Regions from separate parts of the Halanaerobaculum tunisiense genome, predicted to be linked through region 2. Evidence: riboswitches for the same ligand, from Rfam matches in the RefSeq annotation. Region 2 holds a riboswitch; each other region holds the start of a gene.

Region 1 (10,994 bases), on a different contig from region 2:
CAGAAGATAGTGATCTAGTAACTCAGATCCACCAGTCTGTATTAGAAGGGGCTAAAGATAATATAAATAAGCAACTAGAACTAGCTTTAGAGAACTGCTCTGCTTTAGAAATTGTTAATCAGGCTTTGATCCCCGGAATTAAAGAAGTAGGTAATAAATATGACGCAGGAACTTATTTCTTACCTCAGTTAATGATGGCAGCCGAAACAATGCAGCAGGCATTTTCTAAGCTAAAACCCCTGTTGGCTGAAGCAGATCAACAAAAAAATTTAGGTACTATCCTCTTAGCTACCGTTAAGGGAGATATTCATGATATTGGGAAGAATATTGTTAAGATTATGCTCCAAAATAACGGTTTTGAGGTCATTGATTTAGGAAAAGATGTTCCTACAGAGGAAATAATCAATCAGGCTAGTAAACCAGAAGTGGATGTCGTTGGTTTGAGTGCTTTAATGACTACTACTATGCCCCGTATGGAAGAAATCACAACTAAACTTAAAGAAGTAGCTCCCCAGACTAAAGTTTTATTAGGCGGAGCAGTTGTTACAGAAGATTATACTACTAATATAGAGGCTGATGGCTATGCTGCTAATGCAGTAGAAGCAGTTAAACAAGCGACCAAACTAATTGAGAATTGATAATTTACAGTTAAAACATTTTAAAAATGTTAATCTTGATTTCAACTATCAATTATAAACTAACATTGCGAAGGGAGAATTGAGTATGTTATTAAAAAATAAATTAACTAATAAAGATTTTATTATTACAGCAGAACTTACTCCACCTAAGGGAACAGATTGTAAGACAATGTTCCAAGTAGCCCAGGATTTAAAAGGAAAAGTTGATGCAGTTAATGTAACTGATTCACCAATGGCTAAAATGAAGATGAGCTCTATTATGGCCGGCCACTTTATTCAAGAAGAAACTGGATTAGAGGTTATTCCTCATGTTACTTGTCGGGATAAAAATATTATAGCTTTACAAGGAGAATTGCTAGGAGCTTCTAAACTAGGAATTAATAATATCTTAGCTATTACAGGCGATGATCCTACTCAAGGAGATCATCCCCAAGCTAGCCCAGTTTTTGATACCAATTCAATAGGAGTCATTGATACAGTCCAGAAATTAAATCAAGGGGCTGATACTAATGATAATCAATTAACAGGTGTTACTGATTTGACAGTAGCTACAGCTGGAAACCTAGGTGCTGATGATTTAGATGAAGAGATTGAGAGATTAGAAACTAAAGTCGCCGCTGGAGCTGATTTTATTCAAACTCAACCAGCATATGACTTTGAATTGCTAGAAGAGTTTCTAACTAAGACTAATCATTTAGAGGTACCAATCTTAATTGGGGTCTTACCACTAACCAGCTATAAGATGGCTCAGTACTTAGATGGTAATGTACCAGGAGTTGAAATCCCTTCTTCAGTATTAGAACAAATGAAGGGGCAAGGAGTTAAAAAAGGAGTTGAAATCTCTAATCAGTTTTTACAAGAAGCTTATGATTTAATTGAGGGGATTCATATTATGTCAGCTAATCGGTCTGATATTCTCTTAGATATATTAACTGAAATTACTTAAATAAGTCAGTGTAAGTGTGAGAATCAGTGTGAGTAGAATTCAAATAATTTGTTGAATTTGACTTCACTCACACTCACACTGATCAATGATTTTAATATTATATTCTTTCTCTAATACTTCTAATTTTTTCTTTTATATCTTTGGCACCTACAATTTCTGTTACCATAGAAATGTAGTTGGCCCCTATATCCTTTACCAGATCTACATTATGTTCTTTAATTCCTCCAATTGCTACACAAGGAAGATCAATATTTTTTACTACATACTCTAAATACTCTAAACCAACTGGGTCACAAACATCTCCTTTGGTATCTGTCTCAAAGATAGGGCCAACTCCTATATAATCTGCTTCCATCTCTTGGGCAGCTTGAGCTTGCTCAGGACAATGAGTAGATAGACCAATAATCTTGTCTGGCCCTAACAGATTTCTTACTTCTTTAACTGGTAGATCCTCTTGACCAATATGGACTCCGTCAGCTTCAACTGCTAAAGCTAAATCTACATCGTCATTAATAATTAGACTAGCTCCTGCTTGAGTAGTTAGTTCACGTAACTTTTTACACTCTTGATATTTATAAAGCATCTTCTTCTCTTTTTCTCGATACTGAATGATCTCTATTCCAGCCTCTAACATTTCCTTTACTACCTCGATATTGCTTCTGCCTAACGAATACTTTTCAGCAGTAATACAGTATAAATCAGTATTCAACATTTTACTTTCCCTCCAATACATAATTTAATATAATATCAGCCTGTTTAGCAGCAGCAATATTAACTTTAGGAGACATAGGTGGAACTTCTTCACTTACTTCAGTTTCTAAATCACCTACTAAATAGAAATTCTCTTTAACCCTTTTAGTTTTTATGTCATCTCCCTCTCCCCAGCCAGCTAAACCAGCAGCTGACACGAGCAGTTTATTAGAGTTCATAAATTTTTCTGCTAATAATTTCTTACTTGTTACTTGATCAAATGCTTCAACTACTATGTCACAAGAAGTAAATAGTTGGGCTGTATTCTGAGAAGTTACCTTTGTATCTTTAATCTCTAAATTCAAGTCAGAGTTGATCTGTAATAGATTCTTTTTGAGTGCTGCTACCTTCTTTTCTCCTACTTGATCTCTAAAATAAAACTGACGATTTAGGTTAGAATATTCAATAATATCAAAATCAACAATCACAAAATTCTTAAAGCCAGAGCGAACTAGATTAAAGGCACAATTAGATCCTAAACCTCCTGCCCCACCAATACCAATAGTTACCCCTTGAATTTCATCTAATTGCTCTGTGGTTAATGATTGTTGTAAAGATTCTTCAAACTGATTTATTTTTTTATCCTCCATTAAATCCGTTGCCAATCTTTAAAGACAGGTTGATATCCTTTTTGTGTTAACATATTTTTTATTTGGCTTACTTTTCTATTATCAGAGGTAGCAAATTGTTTTGTCTCTGTCTCTTGCGTATAGCCACCTACTGCTGTAGATGATTCAGCTGATAGTTTAGTAACTCCTAAAGGCAATAGATCATTTCTCAGTTGAGCACTTTCTCGAGTTGAAATATTAATTCCTACTCGTGGTAAAAATAATCTATAAGCTAACATAATCTGAACTAAGCTCTGGTTATCAACAATTGAATTAGGTTGGTAATTACCTAGATGGGGTTGTAATCTAGGAACAGATAGACTGATTTTAGCTTCTAAATAATTGTTCTGCAAATATTGAGCATGTAATCCAGCAAAAAAAGCTTCTTGGCGCCAATCAGAAAGTCCTAATAAAGCACCAATGTTTACTTTTCTCATTCCAGCTTGACAACCTCTCTCAGGAGCATTTAGCCTAAACTGATAATTCTTTTTTGGTCCTGTAATATGTACTTGATCATATATCTCTTCATTATACACTTCTTGATAAATGGTTAAACCATCCACTCCTGCAGCAATTAATTCTTCATATTCTTCAACTTTTAAGGGATAGATTTCTATTGCTAAAGAAGGAAAATAATCTTTAAGTACCTCAATAACTTCTTTCAAATAAGAAATAGGAGCATGTTGTCTTGATTCACCAGTTAAGATCAGTAAATTTTTCATGCCCTTCTTAACAAGAAGTTTTGCCTCCTTAGCTACTTGATCTAAGTCTAATTTACTACGTTTGAAATCGTTAGTAACACTAAAACTACAATAAGCACATTGATTGACACAATGATCTGCCACATAAAGTGGAGCATATAGGGTCATAGTTTTACCAAAGTGTTGTACCGTTAATTGATGGGCCAACTGAGCCATCTCTTCTAAATAATCACTAGCCGCTGGAGCTAATAAGGTTAAAAAATCTTTTTTGTTTAAATTATCTTTTTCTAGAGTTTCTTCTACATCTGCTGCTGTTACTTGATTGAAAAAACTGGTAAAAGAGAAGTCTTTAAATTGAGTATAGGTATTATAAAAAGTCATATTACTCACCTAAAAATCCTGTTAGTGGTGAAGAAGCTGAAGCCTCATCCTTAACTCTTCCTGTTCCAGCTAAATAAGCATGTCTTCCTGCTTGAACAGCTTGATTAAAAGCTTTACCCATAGCTACTGGATCATTAGCAGTAGCAATAGCAGTATTTACAAGTACAGCATCAGCTCCCATTTCCATAGCTTCTGCAGCTTGTGATGGCTTTCCAATACCTGCATCAACGACAATTGGTAAGTCAATTTCATCAATTAAAATCCTAACTAGTTCTTTAGTTTTAAGACCTCGATTAGAACCAATAGGAGCTCCTAAAGGCATTACTGCTGCTGCTCCTGCTTCTTTTAGTTTTTTAGCTACCATAAGATCAGGACTTACATAAGGCAGTACCACAAAACCTTCTTCGGCTAATATTTCTGTAGCTTTAATTGTTTCTTGGTTATCTGGAAGCAGATATTTATTATCAGATATTACTTCTATTTTGATCCAATTTCCACACCCAGCAGCTCTAGCAAGCTTAGCAATTCTAACTGCTTCTTGAGCAGTCCTGGCTCCAGATGTATTAGGCAATAAAATGCAATCATCTGGAATATAGTTAATTACATTCTCCTCTGGTGTATCGAAATTAACTCTTCTTAAAGCCATAGTGATCACTTGTGATCCAGCAGCTTCAATTGTTTCTGGAATTAAATTTTGGTCAGCAAATTTACCAGTTCCAGTAAATAACCTATTCTCTAACTTCTTATCACCTATAATTAGCTTATCAGACATATTAACATCCTCCTCCTACAAACCTTAATACTTCTAATTGGTCTCCATCTTGTAAAGTAATGTTGGCCCATTCTTCTCGGGAAATTATTTCTTGATTATATTCTATTACTAGCTTATCCGGATCTAAATTTCTAGCAGTTAGAAAATCAATTAATGAAATTTCTGTTTCTAATGTTTCCTCTTCTCCATTTAAAGTTATTTTCATCTCTACCCTCCTTTCATTCAGGTGAATAATTATAAGATATATATTGTTGTTTAATTAAAAAAAGGGGGCTTCCCTATAAATGTAAGGAAGCCCCCAGAGGTACATAATTATCTTTATTACCAGCTTCCCTACGCTAGTATTACCTAGGTCAGGTTACAGGGTTGGAGTTAAACTCCTCTCAGCCATCTAAGGCACCCCTAGCTTAATTATTTGATTGTGCCTATATTATATCAATTTACCTAAATAATATCAAGAAATAAATTTATCTTACTAAATCATTGTTGACATCTAAGGATAAAAAGAATACACTATTTAATAGTTGGGGGTGAAATTTATGCGCATTGGAGGTCGAGCCTATAAAAATGGGGTAGCTTTATTTGGAGAACACTACTCTGTGAAAGCTTATTATCAAGAAGAAAGACTAGTCTATCAAGTAGGTAGTAATGCCTTAGCTGATAATAAATTGTATCAATTAGCCAAAAAGATTCCTATTTTAAGAGGGGTTTTTAGTCTTTTATTCTCGTTGTACTTTTTCTTTAAAGAAGCTGCTAGTCAGCCTAAACGTTTTTGGCCTATTTTGTTATTAATATCTGCTGATATTGCTTTAGAAACTTACTTTATTTTATATCCTGCTAGCAGTAATCAAGTGGTCAATAGCATCTTCTTTCTACCCTCAATCTTTTATTGGGGGTTATTAGTGGTCTTATTAATCACTTTACGCCATACAGTATTCCAGGAAGTCTTTAAATTCCATGGAGCAGAGCATAAAGCAGTTAATTACTATCAATCCGAGTTTAATAGTGATATAGCCTCTCATTCTCGTCTAGCTAGACGATGTGGAACTAATTTAATAGCCTTATATCTAATTTTAACCTTTGTTATAGAATATTTTGGATTAGGGTTTAACCTGTATGCTCAAACTCTATTATTATTAGGGGTAGCTTATGAATTATTATTATTTATCCCCGACAGATTATTATCAATTCCCTTTTTAGTCCAGCGATTCACTACTGTTGAACCCGATGCTAAACATTTACAAGCAGCCGAGGCAGCACTTAATCTATTGCTTACTAAAGAACAAGAGAGAGAATCAGCAGCTTAATTGGAGGGATATAATGGGACATGTACTTGGGTTTGATATTGATGCTGTTTTAACTGATGAAGGTAAAGGCAGTGCTAATATCTGGCACCAGCGGATCTGTAATTATTTCGATTTAGAAGAAAAAAAGAAACAAGTTTATGACTTTACAAAAGCTTATGATCTTCAGTTAGAAGAGATAGAGGAGTTTATGGAAACAGAAGGTGGAAAAATCTTCGGACAAGTAAGTCCTTATACTAAAGCTAAAGAGGTTTTAACTAACTTACAAAAACAAGGTAATCGGATTATTTTAATTACTGCTCGAGAAGAGAGATATAATGATGTAACTCGGCAGTGGTTAGCAGAACACGAAATCCCCTTTGATAAACTAATTCACAGTCAAGATAAAGCTGCTAGCTGTCAGCAAGAAGATGTAGAAGCATTTGTTGATGATAAGTTAAAGAATCTACTAGCTATTAAGGAATTAGAAATTCCTGTGTTTTTAATGGATATGGATCATAATCACCATTACGAAGGAGCAATTCCTCGAGTGCATACTTGGCAGGAAATAGAAAAGAAAATAGAGGAAATCTTAAAATAATATGTGTGGGTGTGAGGAATGAGTGTGAGTTTACAGTCACTCATTCCTCACACTCACTACTGACACTATTATAATTTATGATTTATATCTTCTAAATTATCCTTCATATCAATTAGTAATAAAATCAACTCACTGCTAGCATATAAGAATAAACTCTGGAATAGACCAAATAGAATAGGAAATAAAGTATTAAAAAAGGCGATAATTGGATTCGGATGAGTTTGTGGCCCCATGTTAGGATTCTGGATTATATTAACAAAAGTAACCAATAAAGTAAATAATAATGCGAAACCAGCTAGTACTTTAAAAGCAATCGAGATAATTCGTAGTGCTTTGTACTCATTAATTGTCATCAACCCCTTAAAAACTAATTATTTTTAAGTAAAGTACTCCACTTCTGCTTTGGGGAATAATTCATTTATTTTAGCAGTAATGAATTCTTTTAATTCTGTAGCCTGTTCTTCCGGATAAACATACTTCCCAAAACCTTTATGGTGATATTTATCTTTATTTAACTCTAATTGAGAATTAGGAAATCTCTTTTCAATTAAATTCTTAGAGCGGGTGCTAAAGCGATGCATAATCAATTCAAAAGTCAATCTTTCATCTTGAGGATTTACTAACTCCTGTTGGAGTTGGTTTAATAATTGAGAGTAATCCTCTTGCCAACCATCATAGATCATTAGTGGAGCTAAAATAAAGCCTAAAGGATAATTAGCTTCTTGAATCTTACCTGCTGCTTTAATTCTTTCCTCTAAATCAGCAGTCAAATGTTCAAAGGTATCTATTACATACTTACTATTAAGACTAAATCTAAATCTAGTATGACCATTATGCTCTAAATTTAAAACAGGTTCTACATTAGCAAATTTAGTAACTACTCTTAACCGCCCTTTGGGCTGCTTAGCAAAATAGTTAATAATTCTTTGCAGCGAACCTGTTAAGTGCTCAACAGCTACTGGATCAGAAGAACTACTAGCTTCAAAGGTAACAATCTCCCCGTGCCCCTTTCTAATATGCTTTTTAACAGCCTTTAAAATTTCATCTAGATTAACATAAACTCTCACATAGGAAGCTGTACCTAAATTCTTAGCCAAATAACAGTACTCACATTTAGCCGGACAACTAGTGCTAGTTACTAATCGATAGTCAGCAGATGGTTGACAAGATTTAAAATTAAGTGTCTTTTTAACCCCAACTACTAATGTTTCCTTATTCCAATTAAATAAAGCCGGAGGTTCCATATCTTCTTCAGCTCGGACTCTATTATGCGATTCTATATAATCTATAGGGATTTCCTGGTTGCTAAATTGCTTCTCTATCTTTTTACCTAGTGGATAATCTAAGGCATCATGTTCTATTAAGACTCGTTGTGGTTTAAATTGTTGCATTTGCTCTACCTCCTATTAAATTAATTACGTTTTCAGTTCTAAATTGATAAATTCTCTAATCTCTGGAATAGATTTGTCTTGACTTAATAATAACATTAATAGTAATCTAGCCTGGGCACTAGTTAAATTTTCACCAAAAATTAAATTTAAATCAGCAATTTCTACTTCCCCAGCCGAAGCTCCATAGAGATTGTAGACTCTACCTTCTCGAGCTCGAGAAGTGATTACTACTGGAACTCTTTTCTTTTTAGCTCGCTGGAGACCAGGAGTCACCTCGTAGGGTAAAGTGCCTACCCCAAAAGCTTCAATTACTAACCCTTGACAACCAGCATCTAAAGCTGCTTGGATTAAATTATCAGTGCTACCAACACCTAATTTGATAATCTCTACTTGGTTAGTTAAAGAGGAGGTTTTAACTGTTACTTGGGGTTTAAGTGAAGCAAAATAATGGACTCCACAGTGATCAATAGTTCCTAATGGCCCATGGTGTAAAGAAGAAATAGCCTCTAGTTTATTAGTATGGGTCTTAGCTACAAAACGAGCAGCATGAATTAAATTATTAAGCACAACTAAAACGCCTCGATTCTTACTATGAGGCTCTAGAATTGTTTGTAATGATTGAATCAGATTAGCAGTTGCATCCGAACTAGGTTGTTTAAAGCTACGTAATGCTCCTGTGAGAACTACTGGTTTAGGATGATTAATCATTAAATCAAGTAAATAAGCTGTTTCTTCTAAAGTATCTGTCCCATGAGTAATTATTACCCCACTGATATCATCTTGAGCTAAAGAATTTTCTACTAATTGAGATAACTCCAGAATTGATTCGGGCTGTAACTGGGAACTATCCAGATTAGTATACTGGATTAATTCCAGTTGGGCCATACTTTCTAGTTGAGGAATCTGTTGTAACAAATCTGCACCTGATAATTGGGGTACCATCTGGTGAGTTGTTTCATCTGGGCCCATGGCAATAGTACCACCAGTAGTAATAATCTTAATTTTTTTCATCTTAGCCTCTCCTTTATAAGAGTTCTTACTAATAAATTATGCAGGCAGGTTCTTTATAATTCTAATTAGACTAGATAATTATTATTTTTTAGTACTAATAGAAGAGATATAAATAAAAAAAGGCCGCCTTATGGCGGCAAATAAAATTTATAATATTTGTTTATAACTACTAGTTAGTAGCTGATTTAATAATTTAACTCCATTTTCTAGATCAGATATATCAATTATCTCTGATGGAGAATGGACATAACGGGCGGGAATAGAAATTGCTCCTGCTAAAACACCATCTTTAGTTAATTGCATACTTCCTGCATCTGTACCGCCAGCCTGGAGTACCTCTAGCTGGTAAGGTATCTCGTTAGCTTGGGCCAACTCGACTAATAAATCTTTAACTTGCGGATTAGCTAGTACACTCCGGTCTTTTACTTTTATAGCTGGCCCGTCTCCTAAGGACATAGGTCTGCATTTAGCTTCTGGAGTATCACCTGTTAAAGTTAGGTCCACTGCTATACCTAGATCAGGATCAATTCCATAAGCTGAGACTTGTGAGCCTCGGGTACCAACTTCTTCTTGGGTAGTAAAGACAAAGTAGGTATCATAAGTTGGCTGATTTAATCTTTGTAGACTATCTATTAGTACTGCACAACCTGCTCGATCATCTAAGGACTTAGCTGTTATTCTATCTCCTAGATTGTTCAGCTGGCGATAATAACAGGCTGTATCTCCTAAACTGATCTTTTCTGCTGCTTCCTGGTGACTGCTTGCTCCAATATCAATATACATTTTAGCTGGCTGTAATTTATTTATTTCCTCTACTTCTTCTTCTTTGTCTATAACTCCAACTGTCTGGCCGTTAAATAAAACTCGCTCCCCTAATAGAGTATAAGTAGGTACTCCACCTACTGGAGAAAAACGAATAAATCCATCTTCATCAATATGAGTAGCAATCACTCCTATTTCATCCATATGGGCTGCCAGCATGACTTTATGATCTGAACTTCTTCCTTTCTTAAGAGCAATTAAATTCCCCATAGTATCCACTTTAATCTGGTCTACATGATCCTTTATTTTTGCTTTAATAACTTCTCTAATCTCTGCTTCAGCACCAGCTGGCCCATAAGTTTCTACCAGTTTTTTAATTAATTTTTTCATCACTAATTCCTCCTTTAGCAACTTTACGACAGAATGATGTTACTAACTTGGTTGTAGCTTGGTAATCAGCTAGATTGATTAGGGAAACAGGAGAATGGATATAACGACAAGGTACAGAAACAACTGCAGTAGGAATTCCTTCTTTAGTTAACTGAATTGTTCCTGCGTCATTACCAGCACTAGTAGATTTACGGAATTGGTAATTAATATCTTGCTCCTGAGCAGTTTTAAGCAGTGTCTGCACAATTGTTTGATCAGGGATTACTCTACTATCGCGGATAGTTAAGGCTGGCCCTTGGCCCAAGCTTGTAGAATATTGAGCTTCCTTACTATCTGGCACATCAGAAGCTGTTGTTGCTTCTAATACTAAAGCTAAATCAGGGTTGATATTATAAGCAGCAATATTAGCTCCTCTAGCCCCTACCTCCTCTTGAGTAGTAAAGACAGCATATAAAGAAATATCTGTCTGAGCTTGTAATAACTTTATTAAACTAGCACACCCTACTCGATCATCAAAGGCTTTCCCTTTAGCAGTCTGGCTTCCTAGCTGATCAAACTGTGTATTAAAGGTAGCCATAGTTCCTAACTCAATTAACTTCTTACTTTCTTCTTCACTAGCAGTGCCAATATCTATATATAAGTTACTATAATCCAGTGGCTTTCTTCTTTCTTCAGGCTCCTGAAGATGGATTGCTTTAGCTCCAATAACCCCAGGAATTTTATCCGGGCCAACTGTTACTTGTTTAGAGACTAGGACTCG
Region 2 (10,994 bases):
ATTTTCTAGTGAACGTTCATGATTTCCTCGTGAGTTAATATAGCCTATATCTCCTACAATAGTAGCGCTTTCAGTTGGCCCATAAAACTCTATCTTTCTAATAGGTAATGTTGGTTGCAAGGGTAATTCATGATTGAGGCTTAAGTGATAGAATGCATCAGTAACTGGTAAATTGATTAGATGCATCATTGCTTCTCCGTTAACAAATCTAGCGCCTACTTTATGTTCCTTCTCAAATAAAACTGGAGAATATCCTGCTTGTTCTAATTTGTAGGCAGCTGTTAGACCACTAATTCCGGCTCCAATAATAGCAATTCTAATTTTAATTCCTCCTTTTTATAAAGGATTAAAAAAATTATAGAATTGATTACTATAGCTATTTAATCGGGGGACTTGATTTATTAAATTATTAATTGTTTTAGTTAATTGTTGCCAAGAGTTGGCTTCTATTATAATCTGATAAATAGAATAGACAACAGCTAATAAAGAAGAAACTATCAATAAATATAAGATTAGATTAATTAGTTTACTAGTAAAAAAGTCAATTAATTTTAACATATGTATTCTCCTTTTATTAAAGAGATTAGTATTATATATTCTGTAATAGTTAAGTATAAATTATACATTATATTCTGAAATAGATAACCCCTGGGCAGAAGAATCACTCCCAGGGGGAAAGAGTAGTTTTATTATTGTTGTTTTTGTTGTTCAGTTTGTCGTGCTTTATAAGATGGTTCTTCCTGCTCAACATAATTAACTCTATTCTCAAGTTGGTTAGTTACATTCTCTAAATCTTGAGCTAATTGATTATACATCTGTTGAGCTTGTTGGTCATTAGTACTTAAAGCAAAGCTTTCTAAATTACTTTTTGCTCCTTCTACACTAGTTAATGTTTGATGGAGTTGATCACCAACTGTCATATTATTAACTACCTCCTTTGTTATGCTATAAATTAGAATAACCTCTAGCTAAGAAAATATAACAAGTTAAATCAGGTAGATATATAAAGGATTTCCACTTTAATTCTAGAAAAACATAACAGGTATTTGGTAATAATAAACCGAAAGGAGTGGATAAAATGAGTAAAGTAATTATTCTTTTAGCTGATGGTTGTGAAGAAATTGAAGCTATCACTAATATCGATGTTTTAAGACGAGCTAGTGTTGAAGTAGAAACAGTCGCCCTTGATAAGTTAGAAGTAACAGGAGATCACGGAATTACTATTACAGCTGATAAGAATATTGATCAAGTTGATTTAAATCAGGTAACAGGGATTATCTTACCAGGTGGAATGCCAGGAGCTGCTAATTTAAGAGATGATCAACGAGTGATTAATATAGTACGTAAATTAGATCGAAATAATGATTTAATTGCTGCTATTTGTGCTGCTCCAATTGTATTAGAAGAGGCTGGAATATTAAAGGATAGATCTGTTACTAGTTATCCTAGCTTTGCTAGTAATTTACCATCTTGTGATTATCAAGTAGATAGAGTAGTTACTGCTGATAATTTAATTACAGGACGAGGGCCAGGTGTTGCTTTAGAATTTGCTCTTGAAGTTGTTAAGTACTTAGTAAGAGAAGAAAAAGTTAAAAAACTTAAATCAAATATGTTAACTAATTTTTAAAGATTCTAGATAATACCAGACAGTTTAACTATTGTCTGGTATTTTGCTTCTAACTTAATTATATGTTAATATTAGATTAATCTGTAAATTTATAAGGAGGATTATTCTATGAAGCAGACTAAAAAATTAGCGATAAATGGCTTATTAATTGCATTAGTAGCAGTAGCAACTATGGCTATTAAAATTCCAGTACCTGCTACGCAGGGATATATTCATCCTGGTGATAGTATGATTTATTTAGCTGCTATTTTATTTGGGGCAGAAGTAGGTTTAATAGCAGGAGGAGTAGGATCAGCATTAGCAGATCTTTTATTAGGCTATCCTCAATTTGCTATTATAACATTACTAGTTAAAGGCTTAGAAGGTTGGATTATTGGTTATCTAGCTTATAGAGAGAAACCTACAACCTCTTTAAGAGGAAAAGATATTATAGCTGCTTTAGTAGGGGGAAGTTGGATGGTAGCTGGTTATTATTTAGGAGAAGCTGCGTTATATAAAAGTTTTATAGCCCCTTTAGCAGAAATCCCAATGAATATAGGGCAAGCTATCGGAGGAGCTATTATTGCTTTTCCTATTATTTATGCTATTCTAAAGACGGATTTATTAGAATCGATTAAAAGTAATTAAGAAAGGTGATAAATATGCAAGCAGGTAAGATAGGGATCAATCAATTAAAAAAATTAGTATTAGATAAACTTTCTACACAAAAAGAGGAAGTTTTAGTTGGCCCGCAAGTAGGAGAAGATTCGGCTGTACTTGATTTTGGTGAATTTGTAGCTGTAATGTCTACTGACCCTATTACAGGTTTAGAAGAAGGAATGGGCAGTTTAGCAGTTAATGTAGCTTGTAATGATATTGCGGCTAATGGAGCACAACCAATTGGGATTCAACAAGCTTTATTAATTCCTCCTGAGACTACAGAAGAAGAGGTAATAGCTATTGTAGAAGATATTAATCAAGCAACTAAAGAATTGAAAATTGATGTCTTAGGTGGACATACTGAAGTAACTGATATAGTCAACCAGCCTTTAGTATCATGTACTGCTATTGGAAAAACTACTAAAGATAAATTTATTACTTCAGGTGGAGCGCAAATAGGAGATGATATTATAGTTACTAAGTGGACAGGATTAGAAGGTACAGCTATTTTAGCTAGTACTTATAAAGAAGAGTTGATTAATCTAGGAGTTACAGAAAAAGTAATAGAATCAGCTTTAGATTTAGCTAATGATTTAAGTGTAGTTCCTGAAGGACAACTAGGAGCTAAACTAGAAGTTAATGCTATGCATGATGTTACTGAAGGTGGTTTATACGGAGGATTATATGAATTGACAACTACTGCAGAAGTAGGCTTTAGAATTGAAAAAGAGAGATTACCTGTACATAAAACTACTAAAATTATTACTGATGCTTTAGAGGCTAATCCTTACCAATTAATTGGTTCCGGAATGATGCTCTTAACTTCTTCTCAAGGGGATAAATTGGTTAGCAAATTATCTCAAGCAGGAATTAAAGCTACTATTATTGGAAATATTATTTCCGAAAAGAGAGTTGTTAAAACTGCAAAAGAAGATTTAATAATTGATTCTGCTCCTAAAGATGAATTATGGCGGCTACTTAAGGAGGAATAGCTATAAAAGAAGCAATTTGTAAACAGTGTAATAATATTATGAGAAGAGAAATAGAAGCAGGGGAAGAAAATTATTTTTGTAAATACTGTGCTGATTATACTCCCTATCAATTTAAAGAAGCAAAAAAATTTTGTGATAAATGTGGTAAAAAAGTAGAAGTAATTAAAGGTTGTGGTAGTATTAGCTTCTTCTGCAATAATTGTAATGAATTAAGACCTAAAAAGAAAATAGAGACTGAATACTTTGAATAAATGAGCCAGTTAATTCTGGTTCATTTATATTTTTATAAATATAGTCATTTATTATATAGTCACTTATGAACATAAAAATAATAAAGGAATAAATAAAAAAATACATAAATTAAATAATAAACTAAAAGAGGTGATAACAATCACTAATAAAAAATATTTGAAACCAGAAAATTGGAAAGAAATATTAAATAGTTCCCAAACAGTTGATTATCCTATTATTTTTATTCATGGTATTGCTAAAGGAGTAGAGGCTTGGCAACAAATAGCTAATATAATTAGTAATCAAAACTACTATGAAATGAGATACATTGAAGAAGATAAAGTATACCACAATTACTATGGAGAAGAAGTTAAAAGTTGGATTTGGAGTATTTCTTATTATACAATTAATCCTATTGAAGAATCGTTATTTGGTAATTTAGATCTATATGCTCAACGATTAGATAAGATTATTGATTTAATTACTCAGATAACAAATAAAGATAAAGTAATTTTAGTAGCACATAGCATGGGAGGCTTAGTAGCTCGTAGATATATGTCACTAAAACAAGAGAATTGGAACCAAGTCCACAAATTGTTAACTGTAGGGACTCCCCATCAAGGAGTAATTACTTCAGTAGGAATTATAGGACAACTGAAGGATTTATCACAAGATAGCCAGTTTTTGAATCAACTTCAACAAGATTGGACATTATTAAATCAAGATATGAATTATAAAAAGTGGGGGGTTTTAGGGGCAGTTGATACAAATAAATTTTTTAGTAAATTAGATAGTCCCCGAGCTACTGATTCAGGCGGTCCAGGTTTTGTTCGTATTTCTTCAGCCATTCCTTATAAGGAATGGCAAGATGCTATTGCAGAACTAAATCAAGCTAATTATAATACACCTCACTTTGGTTTTAGATTAGCAGTAGAAGCAACTCATATGGATTTACTATTCCATCCTGGAACTTTTAAAGGAATTGAATGGACACTTAGCAAAGGAAAATAGAGGAGAAGACTGTTATCAATACAAATAATTACCTTTGCATTTTTTGAATAAATAAGAGAAAATATATTTAACGATGTAGCAATAACTGAAAAAGGGGTTATAAAATGAAGCTAAATACATTATACTATAAATTAATCACATATTTGCTATTGTTTACAATCATATTTCCTTTTATAGCAGGGGGCATATTAATCATTCCTGCTTATGCTAGTGATGGAGCAAGTACAAATAATTTTTTAGATGCTATCAAAGGCTTATTATCTTTATTCTTTCTTTCTTTTGTAACTGGTCAATCAGATGGAGAAGCTAATCCACCAGATCAAAATGATGTTAGTAATCCTTATCAATCAGCAGCTCAAGAAGCTCCAGTCAGCATTGATCAACCCGACCAAAAAAAAAGATTAAATTTAACAGATCAGGAATTTAAGACATTAGTTAAAGCAATTCATGGTGAAGCACGTGGTGAACCTTTTAAAGGCCAAGTTGCTGTAGCTGCAGTAATTATTAATCGAGTAAAAAGTCCTGAGTTTCCTAATGATATAAATAGTGTTGTTTACCAAAAAATCGGTGGTAGTTATGCTTTTTCAGCAGTTTTAGACGGCCAAATTATTGTAGAACTTTATAAGGTTGATGATAATATCTATGAAGCAGCAAATTATGCATTGAATGGTTGGGACCCTACCAATGGCTCTCTTTATTATTATAATCCTATTACTGCTACATCAAGTTGGATTTTTGAAAATACAACTAAAGTTCAAGAGATCGGTAATCATGTTTTTGCTGAGTTAAAGTAACCAGGACACATTAATGTGTCCTCTTTTTCTTTTTTTGATTAATTTTTAATTTTAAACAGGATAATAATAAATTATAAGGAATTATACCATGATAGAAAGGTGGTGAAATTATCAAACAAACACAATGGATTACTCGAACAGGTATTTTAGCTGCTTTAACTTTAGTAGTCCAAATGATAGGATTACCTATTTTTATTACAGGCCCATTAGTAAATATGTTTTTATTTTTAGCTACTAGTGTAGTAGGGGTTACAAGTGGTGTTTTAGTAGGTGGTTTAACTCCTTGGATAGCTTTAGTTAGAGGAATTTTACCCGCTCCTTTAGCTCCTATGACACCATATATTATAGCAGGTAATATTAGTTTAGTAGTTGTTTATTATTTAGCTAAACGAACTAATAATTATTTAGCAATTGCTGGAGCAGCAGGATTCAAGTATTTAGTTTTAGCTTATGCTGTTAAATCCTTTGTCCAAGTACCAGATAAAATTGCTAAAGTAATGCAAATTCCACAATTATTAACTTCTTTAGCTGGCGGACTATTAGCTATCTACTTAATTAAATTAATTAAAAAAGCGGATATAGATATATGAAATAAAAGGAGAGACTAAAATGTCCTATTTATTAGCAGTAATAACTGGAGTATTATTAGCCATTCCCTTCCAATTTCCTAAGTGGGCTTTAATTAGTTGGCTAGGATTAATTCCTTTCTGTTATGGATTAGAGGATGAAACACCTTACAAAGCTTTTAGGTTAGGTTGGTTAATGGGGAGTATCTTTTTATTAATTAGCGGTAAGTGGTTATTTTATCCGTTAATTAATTTTAGCGGTTATCCTTGGTTTATCTGTTTGTTATTACTTGTAATAGCACTCTCAATTATTGGGCTTTATTTTGGTTTATTTGCCTGGATAACTAAAATATTAGAAAAGAATTTAAGTATCTCTTTAGTAATTATACTTCCTTTGACTTGGACGGGAATGGAATATATAAGAACTTTATTTTCTTTTCAGTATTTATTTGGCTTTTTAAGTTATAGTCAAAGTGCTATTCCGGAATTGATCCAATTAGCTCAGTATGGTGGCCTTTATCTTGTTAGCTATTTAATTGCATTAGTTAATGTTATATTATACTTAGGTTTAAAAAAAGAAAAAAATGAAAACAAACTAACTTATATTTTAACAGCAATTTTAATTGTTGGTTTAATCTTTAGTTATGGCAATTTAGAATTAAATCAAGAAACAAAGGTGATAGATGAATTGCAATTAGGATTAATTCAACCTAATATCCCACAAAAAATGAAATTAGATGCAAGTAAAGAGGGCCAAATAATCAATAAGATCAACAACTTAACCAACCAACAAATGAAACAAGAGAAGGGTTTAGATTTATTGATTTGGCCGGAAACAGCCATTTTAAGAAATTATGATCCTCAAGAGAAATTTCCCTTTTATTTTGTTAAATCAATTCCTTTACTAGTTGGAGGATTTATAGAGAAAGATGGAGACTATCTAAATAGTGCTTTATTAGTGGAGGAAGATAATACTATTAGTAAATACTATAGTAAGAATAGATTAGTTCCTTGGGGAGAGTATGTACCCTATCCTAATCTACTATCTGATTTTATTACTAGTAATTTAAATCATTTAACTCCGGGAACTAAATTAAAAGATTTTGAATTAGATAATATCAGTTGGATTAATCCTATCTGTTCTGAGATTTTAAATCCCTTTTATATTCATAAATTATATCAAAATAATGACCTAATAATTAATATCTCTAATGAGGCTTGGTTCCAAGAAAGTAAAGCACCTTGGCAGATGTTACAAGCAGCTATTTTTAGAGCAGTCGAATATCAAGTGCCACTTATTAAGGTTAGTAATACAGGAATTAGTGGTCTAATAAATGACCAAGGAGAGGTGATTACTAGAACTGATTTATTTACTACAACTAGTTTATATCTTGACTTAAAAATTCCTGCTCGCTCTCCAACTATCTACCAGAGATTTGGTTACTTATTTGGGAGAGCAGTATTAATTAGTTTAGCTTTATTGCTTTTAAGAGCTTATCTAAATATAAATAGGAGTAGCTGATATCAGCTACTCCTATGATATGTAATTAAGTTAATTCTTTAGCTTTTTGTTGATTGATGATTTCCGGAGTAGATTCTTCCTGATCCTTGCTGAATAAATTAGTTATTACCCCTACCCCTAAAAGAAGCAAAGTAACAACATCAGCAATTATAATAATCCAGATTGTTATCTGACCTAAAGTTAATTCCATTAAATTTTCAAAGCCTAATACTTGCAAACCACTTTGACTATTAAAAGAAGAAATAAAGATTAATAGAGCAGCTACGTAAATAAAGCTATTTGATAAAAATCTAAATAATGATTTAGTAAAAATTTGTTTCTCTTTATCAGTAAAGAAATTTTTAAGTAGAATAATAGCTTCTATAATAACTACTACCATAAAAGAAATAGAAATAATTAATTCAGGATCCATTTTATCACTCCTTATTAGTTACCATTATTTTAACATATCAATTAAGTTAAAATCAATTATTTATTTGTTAAAGTTGATAATAAATAGTTATTTTGCTATAATTAATTGTAAGGCAACTTAATAGTTTAACTAGGGGAGTTCTAATTAGAACTGAGAAAGAGTTATTAACTCTTGACCCTTTGAACCTGATCTGGTTAAGGCCAGCGGAGGGAAGTTATGTTTGTTATTAAAGCAGACACAACTCCTAGCTGGGGGTTGTGTCTTTTTGTTTTAGAATAAGTTTTTATGTTCCAGTAAATAATAAAGGAGGAATAATTAATGCAGAAGTTAGAAATTAGAAAATTGACTGAAATGGGGATTGGTTTAGCTTTAGCAGTTATTTTAAATTATCTTAAGTTATATCAAATGCCCCAAGGGGGTTCTATTTCCTTAGAGATGATTCCTATTGTCTTTATTGCTTTACGCTGGAGCTTAAGAGATGGAGTCTTATTAGGGGCCGGTTATGGATTATTACAGACTATGCTAGGAGGATTTGTTGTTCATTGGGCCCAATTGATTCTAGATTATCCGGTAGCTTATGCTTTATTAGGTTTAGCAGGGGTAGTTGGTCAGATAGATTCTGATAAAAGTTTAGCAAATAATTGGTGGTTAGTTAGTGGGGGAGTCTTACTGGGAGGAAGTTTAAGATTTTTATCTCATTTTATTGCAGGAGCTATCTTTTTTGGAGAATACGCTCCTGAAGGACAAAGTGTTTGGCTTTATTCTGCAATCTATAATAGCAGTTATCTAATTCCTGAAACTATTATTACAATAGTTGTTATGTTAATTTTGATTAAATCATTAACTAATAATTCGGCTTTTGAATTAGGGAGTAATTAGTAATGAAACGAGTAATTGCTATAGTGAATGGAGCTTTAACTGGAGAAAAGGAGTTCTATCAGAATTATATCCAAGCGGAAGATAAAGTTGTCTGTGCAGATGGAGGGGCCAACTATGCTCATGAATTAGGACTAACCCCTGATCTTATAATAGGTGATTTAGATTCTATTACTCAAGAAATAAAACAAAAGTATCAAACTTTAGGAGTAGAGTTTAAAAAGTTTACAGTAGAAAAGGATAAAACTGATACCCAATTACTATTAGAAGAGTTAATTATTAAGGGATATAAAAAAATAATTGTCTTAGCAGCAGTAGGGAACAGACTAGATCATACACTAGCTAATCTTTATCTATTAGAAAAATTATCAACACCAACAGTGGAGATTAAGTTTGTTACCAGTCAACAAACTACTGAATTAATCACTAATCAGAAAATAATCACAGATCAAATAGGAGCTACTGTATCGCTACTACCACTTACTAAACAAGTTCAAGGAGTTACTTTGAAGGGGTTTAAGTATCCTTTAACCGAGACTACTTTAACTAGAGGTTCTAGTTTAACTATTAGTAATACTATCCAAGCTAAAAATGCTAAAATAAGTTTAAAACAAGGGAAAGTATTAGTTATAATCAATCACTAAACTTTATTTTTAATTACTGATATGTTAAACTACCGAATATAGGAGGTAGATTTAATTGGATAGAGAAGAATGTATTCTAACACCTGCTAATAGTTGTACTGATTGTGGTGAGTGTTTAATCTGTGATTTAGATGAGAGTAAGGAATGTGATAATTGTATGGAATGTATTGAAAATGATGCTGAATTTACAGCAATTGAGATTGATGACGTATTATATGAATAATAAAAATTGGCTCTTAAGAGCCAATTTTTTTATTTTTTATTATAATCAAGCTTTATTTTACCTATCTTAATAATAAATCAACTAAGGAGTGGTAAAATGGAGCAGATTAAAATAGGAATTATTGGAACAGGTCTAGCTTGGCAACGACTACATTGGCCAGCTTATCAAAAACTAACAGATAAGTACGAAATTGTAGCTTGTTGTGATGTAGAACTAGATTTAGCTAAAAAAGCTACCCAACTAGTAGGGATTAGTCAAGAACAAGCCTATCAAGACTATAAAACAATGATTCAACAAGAGGATCTGGATGCAGTGGATATTATGGTGCCTATTTCCCAAAACTTTGCCGTTTCTGAAGATGTAGCTAAAATGGGAGTCAATATAATCTGTGAAAAACCATTAGCTACTAATCTAGAAGAAGCCAGAGAATATACTAAATTCAGTGAGGAATATGATATTGAAGTTATAATAGCAGAGAACTTTCGCTATAATGAAGAAAATAATATCCTAAGAGATTTAGTAGCAAATAAAAAAATAGGAGAAGTTATTTACTTTATTAGTAACTTTATTGTTGATTTTCCTCAAGAAGCTCGCGGAGATACTTTTGGAGCTAAAGAGTGGCGTCAACATCCTGCTTTTCCTGGAGGCAGATTATTAGATGGGGCACTACATAACTTAGCTGGATTCCGTAAGGTTTTTGGCCCGCTAGATAGTTTACATGCTTTTGGCAAATCACAAGATGATGATTATGTTCCTTATCTATCTACTAGTGTTAACTTGAAATTTAAAAATGGTATTGTTGGTCAGTTCTCTTACTTTCCTAGTGGTAAGGAAATGCAAAGACCTTTAGTAGGTACTAGAATCTTTGGTCAGCAAGGAATGATTTATTTAGAAGAGAGACAGTGTGGAGTAATTAATATTGCCTATAATGATGGAAGTACAGAGAAAATAAAATATAAACCTAAGCAAGGATTTTATAATGAATTACTTAACTTTTATCATGGGTTAACTGGTCAACGAGAAATTGCTTCACCTCCAGAAGTTGAATTAGGTGATGTAAAAACAGTATTATCTATTCTGGAATCGGTAGAGGAAGATAAAGTAGTAAAGGTAGAATAATGGTAGCTGATGTAGTAGCAGATAAAGAAAGGAAATAGTTACACTAATTACTTTTGTTGCTGTAATAAATTATTGATATAATATAAATACTAATATCTATAATAGGAAGGGGATTGAAATGCTCAATAAATTACATGACTTTCTCAAAAATCTCGGCAGATTAAAACAACAAGATAAAATATCTACTATGCCAGAAGATGAAATAAAATGTGAATCTGATTATCTTAAAGCATTAAGAAGTATGCAACAGACTCCAGTTACAAAAGAGAATTCTCCCCAGCAACAAACTAATAATTAAATGATTAAAGCCCTGGCAAATTGCCAGGGCTTTCGTTATT
Region 3 (10,994 bases), on a different contig from region 2:
CAGTAGGAGATTTAATAGGTTCATTACCAATCTGTGGTATTTGCCTAGGACATCAGGTATTGGGATTAGCTTTAGGTGGAGCTACTTATAAGTTAAAATTTGGTCATCGGGGTAGTAATCAACCTGTTAAAGACTTACAGACGGAGCGAGTCTATATTACTTCGCAAAATCACGGATTTGCTCTTGAAGAGGATAGTTTACCACAAGATATTATAGTTACCCATAGAAATTTAAATGATGATACAGTAGAAGGACTTAAGCATCAAAATCTGCCTATCTTTTCAGTTCAGTATCACCCTGAGGCAGCACCAGGGCCAACGGATTCTGAATATATTTTTGCTGAATTCTTAGAAGTGATGAATCAGGAAGAAGCAGCGTAAAAAGTAATTAACAATTAACAATGGACAATTTACAGTTAAAATCAAGTTCAAAATAAAAGAATAAATAATATTAATATGAGGTTGCTGAAAAATGACTGCTTAGACTCAAACTAAAACTTAGACTTAGTTTTGTTTTGATTTTTATGGTTTTTAATTGTCAATTATCAATTGTAAATTGTAAATTAATATTGTGGGAGGAGTCGAGTATGGAGAATAAGAATATAAGTAAAGTATTAGTTATTGGTTCCGGGCCAATTATAATTGGTCAAGCAGCAGAATTTGATTATTCAGGTACGCAAGCCTGTAAAGCACTCCAAGAAGAAGGAAAAGAAGTAGTCTTAATTAATAGTAATCCAGCAACAATTATGACTGATCAAAATATTGCCGATCAAGTATATGTTGAACCCTTAACTTTGGAGTTTGTTAAAAAAGTAATTGAACAAGAAGACCCCGATGGCATTCTACCTACCTTAGGTGGGCAGACAGGACTTAATTTAGCAGTTGAGTTAGCGGAAGATGGCTTTTTGGCCGATAGAGAGGTTGAATTTTTAGGAACTCCTTTAGAGGTTATCCAACAAGGGGAAGATAGAGAGCAGTTTAAACAATTAATGAAGGAGATTGACGAACCAATTAATGAAAGTAATATTGTTGAAGATATTGATACAGCTTCTGAATTTGCTGGGCGGAAAGGATATCCGTTAATTATTCGTCCGGCTTATACTATGGGGGGTGAAGGTGGCGGAATTGTTACTAACCAAGAAGAGCTAGAAGCAGTTGTGAGTAGAGGGCTAAAAAATAGTCCTGTCAGTCAAGTATTACTAGAGCGAAGTATTGCTGGTTGGAAAGAAATCGAGTATGAAGTTATTCGAGATAGCAATAATAATTGCATCATAGTCTGTAATATGGAGAATTTTGATCCAGTAGGTATTCATACTGGTGATAGTATTGTAGTAGCTCCGAGTCAGACTTTACGGGATAAAGAATATCAGATGCTAAGGTCAGCTTCTTTGAAGATCATTCGTGCTTTAGGGATTGAAGGGGGCTGTAATATTCAGTTTGCGCTCAATCCAGATAGTATGGAATATTCTGTAATTGAAGTTAATCCTCGGGTTAGTCGCTCTAGTGCTTTAGCTTCTAAAGCAACAGGTTATCCAATTGCTAAGGTGGCAGCTAAGATTGCTATTAGACAGACCTTAGACCAGATTGAGAATGCAATTACTGGAGAAACGACAGCTTGCTTTGAACCAGCTCTTGATTATGTAGTCAGTAAGATTCCGCGGTGGCCTTTTGATAAATTTACTAAAGCTGATAGAAATTTAACTACTCAGATGAAGGCTACAGGAGAAGTAATGGCTATCGGACGTAATTTTGAAGAATCATTACTAAAAGCAATAGATTCTTTAGATAGTGATATTGACTTAACAAGTGCTGATTTTAGCTATCTATCTGATGAAGAATTGTTAGAGCAGATAAAAGAACAAACAGATGAAAGATTATTTTTACTTGTGGAGGCTTTAGATAGAGGAATTACTATTCAGAAATTAACTGAACTAACTGGCATTGATATCTTTTTCTTGCATAAATTAGCTAAAATAATCGATCTTAAACATAGGATAGAGGAAGCAGGTAGTTTAAGTGTTGATTTATTAGAAGAAGCTAAAAAGATGGGGCTGAGTGATAGTTATTTAGCTAATTTAGTAGATAGTAGTCCCCAACGGATTGCTATGATGCGGAAAACATTAGATTTAGCTCCAGCTTATAAGATGGTTGATACCTGTGCAGCAGAATTTGAGGCAGAAACTCCTTATTATTATTCGACTTATGAATTAGAGGATGAGAGTCTGATTACTGATGAGCAAAAAGTATTAGTAGTGGGGGCAGGGCCAATTAGAATTGGCCAGGGGATTGAATTTGATTACTGTAGTGTTCATTGTGTCCAAGCACTCCAGGAAGCAGGAGTAGAAGCTATTATTGCTAATAATAATCCCGAGACTGTAAGTACTGATTTTGATACTTCTGATAAACTTTATTTTGAGCCTATTAATGAAGAACATATATTGAATATAGTTAAGAATGAAGAGGTAGATGGAGTAATTTTGCAGTTTGGAGGGCAGACTTCTATTAATTTAGCTGATAGATTGGCTCAGGAGGGAGTCTCTATTTTAGGAACTTCCCAGGCTAGTATGGATTTAGCTGAAGATAGAGATAAATTCTTAAATTTATTAGCAGAGTTAGGAATTTCTTCTCCGCCGGGGGCTAGTGCTACTACAGAACAAGAAGCTATTGCCGTAGCTAATAAATTAGAGTATCCAGTCTTAGTTAGACCATCTTATGTGTTAGGTGGTCAAGCAATGGAGGTTGTTTATAACCAAGATGAGTTAGTAGAGTATATGGAACGAGCTGTTAAGGTCTCTCCAGACCATCCTGTCTTAATTGATAAATATATTGTCGGTACTGAAGCAGAAGTTGATGCTATAGCTGATGGCGAGACAGTTGTGATTCCTGGGCTAATGGAACATATAGAAAAGGCAGGAGTTCATTCAGGAGATAGTATGGCAGTTTATCCAGCCCAAAACTTAGCAGAAAAAACAAAAGAAAAGATTGCAGACTATTCTGTTAAGTTGGCTAGAGCTTTAGAGGCGCAAGGACTAGTCAATATTCAGTATGTAATTGATGAAACAGGAACTCCTTATGTGTTAGAGGTTAATCCTCGAGCTAGTAGAACGATTCCAATTTTAAGCAAGGTTACTAAAGTACCAATGGTTAAATTAGCTACTAAGGCTATGTTAGGCGAGGATTTATCTAAGTTAGGTTATCAGACAGGAGTCGTTCCTGAATCGGACTTAGTAACTGTTAAATCTCCTGTTTTCTCCTTTTCTAAGCTACCTGATGTCGATATTTTCTTAGGGCCAGAGATGAAATCAACAGGAGAGGTAATGGGTACTGCTGAAACTTATCCCCAAGCTCTTTATAAGTCTATGTTAGCAGCTGGTTTTGAGATTCCTAAAGCAGGGACTGTGCTATTATCAATTGCAGATAGAGATAAATCTGAGGCAGTAGATATAGCTAATAGACTAACAGAATTAGGATTTAATTTAGTAGCTACTGCTAATACGGCTGATTATTTACAACAGGAGGGAATAGAAGTTTCCGCAGTTGCTAACGAGGCTACTTTAGATGTGATCACTAGTGGAGAAATTGATCTAGTGCTTAATACTCCAACTCGAGGTAAGATACCAGGGCGTTTTGGCTTTCAGTTAAGAAGAAAGACGGTAGAGTATAATATTCCGTGTCTAACTTCCTTAGGAACGATGGAAGCTTTATTACAGATTTTAGATCAGGATATTGATGACTTTAAAGCTCTTAGTTTAGATCAATACTAAAATAATAATTTTGAATTGCTCGGGCCTTATAAAGTTGGCCCGGGTTTTTTTAAGCTAAGAATTAGTAGTCACTCCCCTAATTCACTCCATAGATCAGAAATTTCAGTTATTAAGATTAGAGATTGAGATTTATCTGTAGCTTTAATAGCTCCTTTTAACTGGGTTAATTTGTTATTTAATTGATTGAGTTTATTTTTTCCTACTCCCAACTGGATTTTGGCCTGCACTTGCTGCCAAGATTGTTTTAATTTCTTTGTGTTTCTCTTAGCTTGGTGCCACTTTTGTTGAGAAATATTTTGTTCGATAGTAGTGATCTCTTTTTTTACTTGTTGTGTTTCTTTGGTTAATAAGGTTCCGAGATTTAAAACCACTACAAAAATTATTAATGTAATAATAGGAATTAAATAACTAGTGAACTTATTCATTACTTGCCTCCTTTAATTGGCCCCGGGATAATCACTGATGTCAATTGGTATTTCAGTTTGATCCTTTTTAGTATCAACATATAGACTGCCTGTAGTATTTAAGGTAGCTAAAACAACCTCTGAAATATCAGTAATATTCAGTTTTCTTAGTTGGGCTTGTAACCAAGGTCTATCAAGGTTAACTTGTTTGAGATTTTGTTCCATTATAACGCCGTCATGGATTAATTCAATACTTAACCCGCTATAATCGGTAGTTAGATTCATATCTTTAGGAGTTAGAGTCTGGTGTTGGGATTTTTTTAGTACTGATAGTTTACCATTTGTTTCTAAAATGGCAAATTCAACTTGAGAAAGATTAAACACTCCTTTTGTACGCAGTTGACTCATAAGGTCAGTAACTCTGTATCTCATTTTTTTCATAGCTTCTTCCATTATTTTTCCATTCATAATTACTATGGTAGGTTCGCCATTGAGATATTTAGAGGCTTGTCGCCACTTGATGGAAATATATTCCACAATTAGACTAAGTCCTGTCCAAGTTGCTAATCCTACCCAGTGAGGCCAAGCATTAGTATTTAGTTGGGTAGTTAGCGAACCAGCAATAGAGCCAATGGTAATACCTGCTATATAATCAAAATAAGTAAGTTGACTAATCTGGTGTTTACCTAAGATTCGAGTAAAGATTAATAGAGTAAAGAAGCTGATAATTCCTCTAGTAATTACTACAATTGTTTCTTCCATTTTTTCACCTCACGTTGTTATTCTTAATCAGTCTTGTCTATATTATTAGAGATTCCGGGCCAACTCTAATAGAACTGTTCTATTCTTGTTAAAGTAATCATCTAGATTATGGGCTGGCAAGGGCTTATCTTTATCTTTCTCTCCAATTTCAATAGTAAAACCTGGTCGGTTAAACTTAGTAATAAACCAATCTTTGTAACCAGCTGCTGGAATGTCGCTTTCTTCTGGCGAAACAAGTTGATAGTTATTTTGCGTACTTAGTTTATTAGCTAGTTGTTGATCTCGTTTGTACTGTTGACCAGTTTGGTTATAGTACCAGTAGATAACCTGGCCGCTGCTATGAAAGGCTATTATAGTAGCAAAATCCTCTTGTCTTGTTAAGTCAGCTAGAGCTTTACTTTCTGGCTCACTCTCAGGAGTTGGCCCTTTATAATGAGCAAAATGAGCTTTATCTTCTGATTCTATTTTTTTCCAGTCAGCTGGAAATTGTTTATTTAAATCAACTCCTCTAGCATTTGCTTTCCAGTGTTTAAAGTCAGTATTTCTTTCATTTGCTCTTTGATAGAATTTTTGTGAGTTTACTTTATTTTCTAGATTAGTGAGACCATTGATAGCTATCTCTATACCATCTGGATTTAACATAGGAATAAAATAAAAGGTAACGTGGTCTAATATTTTATTCAGGTCATAGTTTTTGATTTTGTTATTTTTCTTTGTTTGTTGAACATAATCTTCTATTAATTTAAGAAGAAGTAAGGAAGTCATATTTTCTCTTCCATGGACTCCACCAACTACTGCAATTTTTTGTTCACCAGTGCCTAGTTTTAATAGGTGAAGTTGTCTTCCAGCTATAGATTGGCCAATTGTAGATATTGTTAGTTGGTCATAGTTTTTTTGTAATTTATTTATTTGTTTTTGTAGGTTACTATAAGTATAATTGGATTTTGGTTTGATGATATCTTGAGTTGTTTTCGGTTTTGGATTCGGAGTTTCATTTTTATTGGGCTTATTTTGACAGGCGTTTAGATTGAATAAAATAATAAATAGAAATAGTGAGCATATAAAAGTTTTTTTAGTTGGGTTCAAGATAGGTTCCTCCAATACACTTTATATCAGCTATCAGCTGTCTGCAAATGGTTTTTATTACGAAAGGTCTGTTTTCCAGACCTGTAGGGTGTGTCGTGAGCAGATCTTCACGGAGAGTCCAAAGGACTCGTAGGAAGTCAAATTCTTCAATTCAAAACCATAGATATAGTTCAAACCTTTAGAATATAGGAATTATAAGGGTTTAGATTTAGAATTTAAGTGTTTTGAATTAGCTGATAGCACACGACACACAGCTGACGACTGTGTCACCTGCGGTGACACAATATATCAATTATTCTTAATTATTATAATATCCAAATTAAGTTTGGATAATAATTTTATTTTCTGATTTAATAATAATTTTTATTAATTAGGCAGGAATTTTTCGCTAGAATAAAAATTTGATTAATTGATTGTCAAAATGATTTGAATGTATTATACTATTAACATACAACAATTAAATATTGATTGACCACTAGGGGCGCTCATATTGGGCTGAGATAGAGGTTAAATTCTAGTCCCTTGAACCTGACCTAGATAATACTAGCGTAGGGAAGTGGGCTTTTGGTTGGAGTATACTACTGATGTAGTATTTTAATTATTAAATCAAAGGCACAGTTCCTTACGGAGCTGTGCCTTTTTTGTTTTTGGGAAGGGGGATTTTTTGCAGACAAAAAAACTTGCTTTATCTGCCTTGTTAGTGGCAATTGGAACTATTACAGGACATTTGATTTATATCCCTGTAGGAATTGCTAAGTGTTTTCCTGTTCAACATGCTATTAATATTTTGTCGGCAATTATATTTGGCCCGGGAACTGCCTTGTTAAATGCTTTTGCTATTTCAGTATTGAGAAATATTTTAGGGGTGGGATCTTTATTAGCTTTTCCGGGTAGTATGCTAGGTGCTTTGTTAGCTGGTATTTTATATAATTTAACTAAAAATAAGATTTATGCTTTAGGTGGTGAAGTATTTGGGACAGGTATCCTAGGAGGAACTCTAGCTTATCCTATTGCTAGATTTTTAATGGGGCAGGAAGTTGCAGTATTCTTCTTTGTGGTTCCTTTTTTAGTCAGTACAGTAGGAGGTAGTTTGCTTGGTTATTTAATTATACAGGTTTTAGAAACAAATGAGATAGTTAGCAAAATAAGAAGGAGGTATTAATATGAAGCAAGTATTAACAATTGCTGGTTCTGATTCTGGAGGTGGGGCAGGGATCCAGGCTGACTTAAAGACAATGACTGCTTTTGGTGTTTATGGAGCTTCAGTAATTACAGCTGTGACTGCTCAAAATACGTTAGGGGTTCAGAATTTTCAGGCCTTAAGTGGTGATTTTGTAGGAGAACAATTAGATTCAGTATGCAGTGATTTAGATTTTGCTGCTGTTAAAACTGGTATGTTGGCTACTAGTGAGATTATTGAATCTATTACTGCTAAGATAAAAGAGTATCAAGTTAGTAATCTGGTGGTTGATCCAGTTATGGTAGCGACTAGTGGTGATTTATTATTGGCTGATGAAGCAGTAAGTGTTTTAAAGAAAAAGTTAATTCCGTTAGCTAGCGTAATCACTCCTAATTTAAATGAAGCTAAAGTATTAACAAATAGAAATCTTAGAGAGAATGTTAGTTTAGAAGAGTTAGCTACTGAATTATTTCAATTAGGAGCAGATTATATATTAATTAAAGGAGGTCATCAAGAAGGAGATGTAGCTCGAGATTTATTATATGGTGGAACAAAATTTATTGAAGTTACAGCTGATAGAGTTGATACTACAGATACTCATGGTACAGGATGTACTTTATCTTCAGCTATAGTTAGCAATTTAGCTTTAGGGTATAGTGTAGAAAAGGCAGTTAGAAGAAGTAAAGAATATATTACTAAAGCTATTAAGTCAGGTTGTCAGGTAGGAGAAGGTAATAATCCTATTGACCATTTTGTAGCACTTGGTAATTAAAAGGAGGGGGTATGCTGATGATCTGCCAGTTAAAGTAGCTAGAGATTTATTAGGACCGGAAAAGATAATTGGATTATCAACTTCCAATTTAGAAGAGGTTTTAGCAGCTGAAAAAGCTGGAGTGGATTATATAGGTTTTGGTGCTATTTATAGTACAGCTTCTAAAAAATTAAAAGAGAATCGTCGAAGAATTGGATTAGAGAGATTAAAACAAGTAAGTAGTCAGGTTGATGTTCCCCTGGTAGCTATTGGAGGGATTAAGCAAGAAAATATTATTGAGGTAGTCCAAGCAGGAGCAGATACAATAGCCATGATTAGTGCTATAACTCAGGCTGAAGATATTAAAGAGCGAGTTAGTAATTTGAAGAATATATTTGTTAGAGATTTTTAATTATAGAAGGAAATTTGATTATGTTTATGCTGATAAATATGTATTACTTTAGATCAATAGAAACAAGGAGGAAGCGAAGATGAAAAATATTATTGCTAAGATTAAAGAAGAAAAACCACTTATTCACCACATTACTAACTATGTAACTACTAATGATTCGGCTAATATTACTCTTTATTGGGGTGGGTTACCAGTAATGGCTCACTACAAAAAAGAAGTAGCAGAAATGGCAAAAGCAGCAGCTGCTGTGGTATTGAATATCGGTGTGCTAGATGATGATCAAGTGACTGCTATGTTGAGAGCTGGAAAGAAAGCAAATAAATTAGGGATTCCAGTAATTTTTGATCCTGTAGGAGTGGGGGCTACTGAACTGAGAACTAATGTAGCTTTAGATTTATTAGAAAAGATTGAATTTGCAGCAATTAAAGGGAATAAAGGAGAGATTACTGTGTTAGCTGGGGGCCAAGCTGAAGTTAAAGGAGTAGAATCTGTAGGAGCTTATGATGGAATTGTAGATAGTGCTCGAGAGTTGGCTCAAGCGCAAGATACAGTAGTAGTAGTCTCAGGTACTGAGGACATTGTAACTAAGGGCCAACAAGTCTATAAAGTAAAAAATGGTCACTCTTTAATGGGCCAAGTTGTGGGAACAGGTTGCATGTTGGGAAGCACTTTAGGCGTCTTTTGTGGAGGTGGTGATGATTATTTAGAAGCTTCCTTACAGGCTGTAGCAGCTTATGGGATTGCCGGAGAAAAAGCTAGTCAAGAAGTTAGTCGGCCAGCGAGTTATAAGGTAGCTTTATTAGATAATGTTAGCGAGATGAGTGATCAGGACTTAGAAGCTAATCAGAAAATAGTAGAGCTTAATTGATATAAAATGTGGTTTACTAGGCAAGAGTTTTCTCACTTCCGGAATTTTTTCAAACTCATCTACAGCTCGCTGCTTAAAAATAAGGCTAACCTAATTTAATATTCTGCAAAAAGTTGCTTTGGTTTAATTTAAGTAGAACAATCTGCGACTTGTGATTAAAATAAACAAGTAATATATGAACTACTATTTTTTAATAACTTAAGTAACTTTTTAACCGTAGGAAGCATTGATTGTTCTACCCTGGAAATCTTTTGGTAACTTTTATAGTTCAATAAAAGTTACTCGGAAAAAAGCTACCTTGAAGCTTTTCCGAACTAGCTGTTGAATCTTTATTGCTAACTTTTTATTAAAAAGTGAAGCATTATATCAATTGTTAATTGTAAATTAAATAAATTAGGAGGGATTAATAATGACTCAAGTTACTAAGGCAAGAGCAGGAGAAATTACTCCAGAAATGAAACAAGTAGCAGCTAAAGAAGAAGTAGAAGTAGAGTTTGTAAGACAGAGTGTAGCGGAGGGAACTATTGTTATTCCAGCTAATAAGAATCATCAACATTTAGATCCTAATGGCTTTGGAAAAGGGCTTACAACTAAAGTTAATGCTAATTTTGGGACTTCAGAAGATTACCCTAATCTGGATAAAGAATTGCAAAAACTAAAAGTAGCTGTTAAATCAGGAGCTGATGCAGTGATGGATTTATCAACTGGTGGTGATATTAAGCAGACTCGCCAAGAAATCTTGGCTATGAGTGAAGTTCCTTTGGGTACAGTTCCTTTATATCAAGCTACTGTAGAAGTTTTAAGAGATGATCAAGCTATTGTTGATCTAACAGTAGAGGATATATTTGCTGTAATTGAAGATCAGGCTGAGCAAGGAGTTGACTTTATTACTGTCCATTGTGGTTTAACGTTAGAAACATTACGTCATTTAAGAGAAGAAGGACGAGTGACTGATATAGTCAGTCGTGGGGGATCCTTTATGGCTGGTTGGATGCTACATAATGAAGAAGAAAATCCACTTTATGAGTATTATGATCGATTACTAGAGATAGCTTATGAGTATGATGTGACCTTAAGCTTAGGAGATGGGTTGCGCCCAGGTTCTTTAGCTGATGCTACTGATCGATCTCAGATTCATGAGCTATTGATTCTAGGGGAATTAGTTGATCGAGCTAGAGAAGCCGAAGTACAGGTAATGGTAGAAGGGCCAGGACACGTACCTTATGATCAGATAGAGACTAATATACAGCTGCAAAAAGAATTATGTAAAGATGCTCCTTTTTATGTGCTAGGCCCTTTAGTTACAGATATTGCGGTAGGTTATGACCATATTAATGCTGCGATTGGAGGTACACTAGCTGCTAGTTGTGGAGCTGATTTTTTATGTTATGTAACGCCAGCTGAACATATTGGTTTACCAAGTATTGAAGATGTCAAAGAGGGAGTTGTTGCTACTAAAATTGCTGCTCATGCAGCCGATGTGGCTAAAGGATTACCACAGGCTAAAGACAGAGATTTAAAAATGGCTCAAGCAAGAAAAAATTTAGATTGGGAGCAACAGATTGAATTAGCTATTGATTCTGATACAGCTAAGGAAGCAAGAAAAGACCATAATCAAAATTTGCAGGAGGAAGATGCCTGTACAATGTGTGGATCTTTCTGTGCCATGAAAATAGTAGAAAAAGCATTGTAGTTTTAGTTTTAAGAAGCTGGGTTTATACCAGCTTCTTTTTATTTTTGGGGTATAAATTTCGCACATTTCTAAGCG

The links. Region 2 has a riboswitch for thiamine pyrophosphate ahead of thiT (energy-coupled thiamine transporter ThiT). Riboswitches for the same ligand answer to the same signal wherever they lie in the genome.
Region 1: another riboswitch for thiamine pyrophosphate. It lies ahead of thiS (sulfur carrier protein ThiS); the one in region 2 lies ahead of thiT (energy-coupled thiamine transporter ThiT).
Region 3: another riboswitch for thiamine pyrophosphate. It lies ahead of thiW (energy coupling factor transporter S component ThiW); the one in region 2 lies ahead of thiT (energy-coupled thiamine transporter ThiT).

The regions. Positions count from the first base shown of each region.
Region 1 is NZ_BAAHYI010000009.1:65,286-76,279, forward strand. Features, by position in the region: gene ACYQ3D_RS08985 (homocysteine S-methyltransferase family protein) at 1-638, shown strand, start outside; gene ACYQ3D_RS08990 (methylenetetrahydrofolate reductase) at 724-1,584, shown strand; gene thiE (thiamine phosphate synthase) at 1,682-2,296, opposite strand; gene thiF (sulfur carrier protein ThiS adenylyltransferase ThiF) at 2,298-2,909, opposite strand; gene thiH (2-iminoacetate synthase ThiH) at 2,924-4,024, opposite strand; gene ACYQ3D_RS09010 (thiazole synthase) at 4,026-4,796, opposite strand; gene thiS (sulfur carrier protein ThiS) at 4,798-5,001, opposite strand; TPP riboswitch at 5,110-5,210, opposite strand; gene ACYQ3D_RS09020 (DUF1385 domain-containing protein) at 5,336-6,103, shown strand; gene ACYQ3D_RS09025 (5' nucleotidase, NT5C type) at 6,117-6,680, shown strand; gene ACYQ3D_RS09030 (hypothetical protein) at 6,749-7,033, opposite strand; gene splB (spore photoproduct lyase) at 7,058-8,071, opposite strand; gene ACYQ3D_RS09040 (asparaginase) at 8,096-9,082, opposite strand; gene ACYQ3D_RS09045 (M42 family metallopeptidase) at 9,230-10,234, opposite strand; gene ACYQ3D_RS09050 (M42 family metallopeptidase) at 10,218-10,994, opposite strand, start outside.
Region 2 is NZ_BAAHYI010000016.1:47,752-58,745, forward strand. Features, by position in the region: gene ACYQ3D_RS11855 (NAD(P)/FAD-dependent oxidoreductase) at 1-327, opposite strand, end outside; gene ACYQ3D_RS11860 (hypothetical protein) at 337-558, opposite strand; gene ACYQ3D_RS11865 (DUF1657 domain-containing protein) at 690-920, opposite strand; gene ACYQ3D_RS11870 (DJ-1 family glyoxalase III) at 1,079-1,627, shown strand; gene ACYQ3D_RS11875 (ECF transporter S component) at 1,736-2,254, shown strand; gene ACYQ3D_RS11880 (AIR synthase family protein) at 2,269-3,258, shown strand; gene ACYQ3D_RS11885 (YfgJ family double zinc ribbon protein) at 3,273-3,509, shown strand; gene ACYQ3D_RS11890 (esterase/lipase family protein) at 3,640-4,500, shown strand; gene ACYQ3D_RS11895 (cell wall hydrolase) at 4,605-5,294, shown strand; gene ACYQ3D_RS11900 (ECF transporter S component) at 5,423-5,884, shown strand; gene lnt (apolipoprotein N-acyltransferase) at 5,904-7,382, shown strand; gene ACYQ3D_RS11910 (hypothetical protein) at 7,408-7,794, opposite strand; TPP riboswitch at 7,916-8,023, shown strand; gene thiT (energy-coupled thiamine transporter ThiT) at 8,113-8,673, shown strand; gene ACYQ3D_RS11920 (thiamine diphosphokinase) at 8,676-9,314, shown strand; gene ACYQ3D_RS11925 (hypothetical protein) at 9,370-9,537, shown strand; gene ACYQ3D_RS11930 (Gfo/Idh/MocA family protein) at 9,634-10,656, shown strand; gene ACYQ3D_RS11935 (hypothetical protein) at 10,775-10,954, shown strand.
Region 3 is NZ_BAAHYI010000001.1:195,922-206,915, reverse strand. Features, by position in the region: gene carA (glutamine-hydrolyzing carbamoyl-phosphate synthase small subunit) at 1-380, shown strand, start outside; gene carB (carbamoyl-phosphate synthase large subunit) at 587-3,763, shown strand; gene ACYQ3D_RS00990 (DUF4363 family protein) at 3,832-4,188, opposite strand; gene ACYQ3D_RS00985 (YetF domain-containing protein) at 4,201-4,929, opposite strand; gene ACYQ3D_RS00980 (M14 family metallopeptidase) at 4,975-6,015, opposite strand; TPP riboswitch at 6,483-6,587, shown strand; gene thiW (energy coupling factor transporter S component ThiW) at 6,680-7,177, shown strand; gene thiD (bifunctional hydroxymethylpyrimidine kinase/phosphomethylpyrimidine kinase) at 7,179-7,967, shown strand; gene ACYQ3D_RS00965 (thiamine phosphate synthase) at 7,957-8,358, shown strand; gene thiM (hydroxyethylthiazole kinase) at 8,438-9,226, shown strand; gene thiC (phosphomethylpyrimidine synthase ThiC) at 9,636-10,919, shown strand.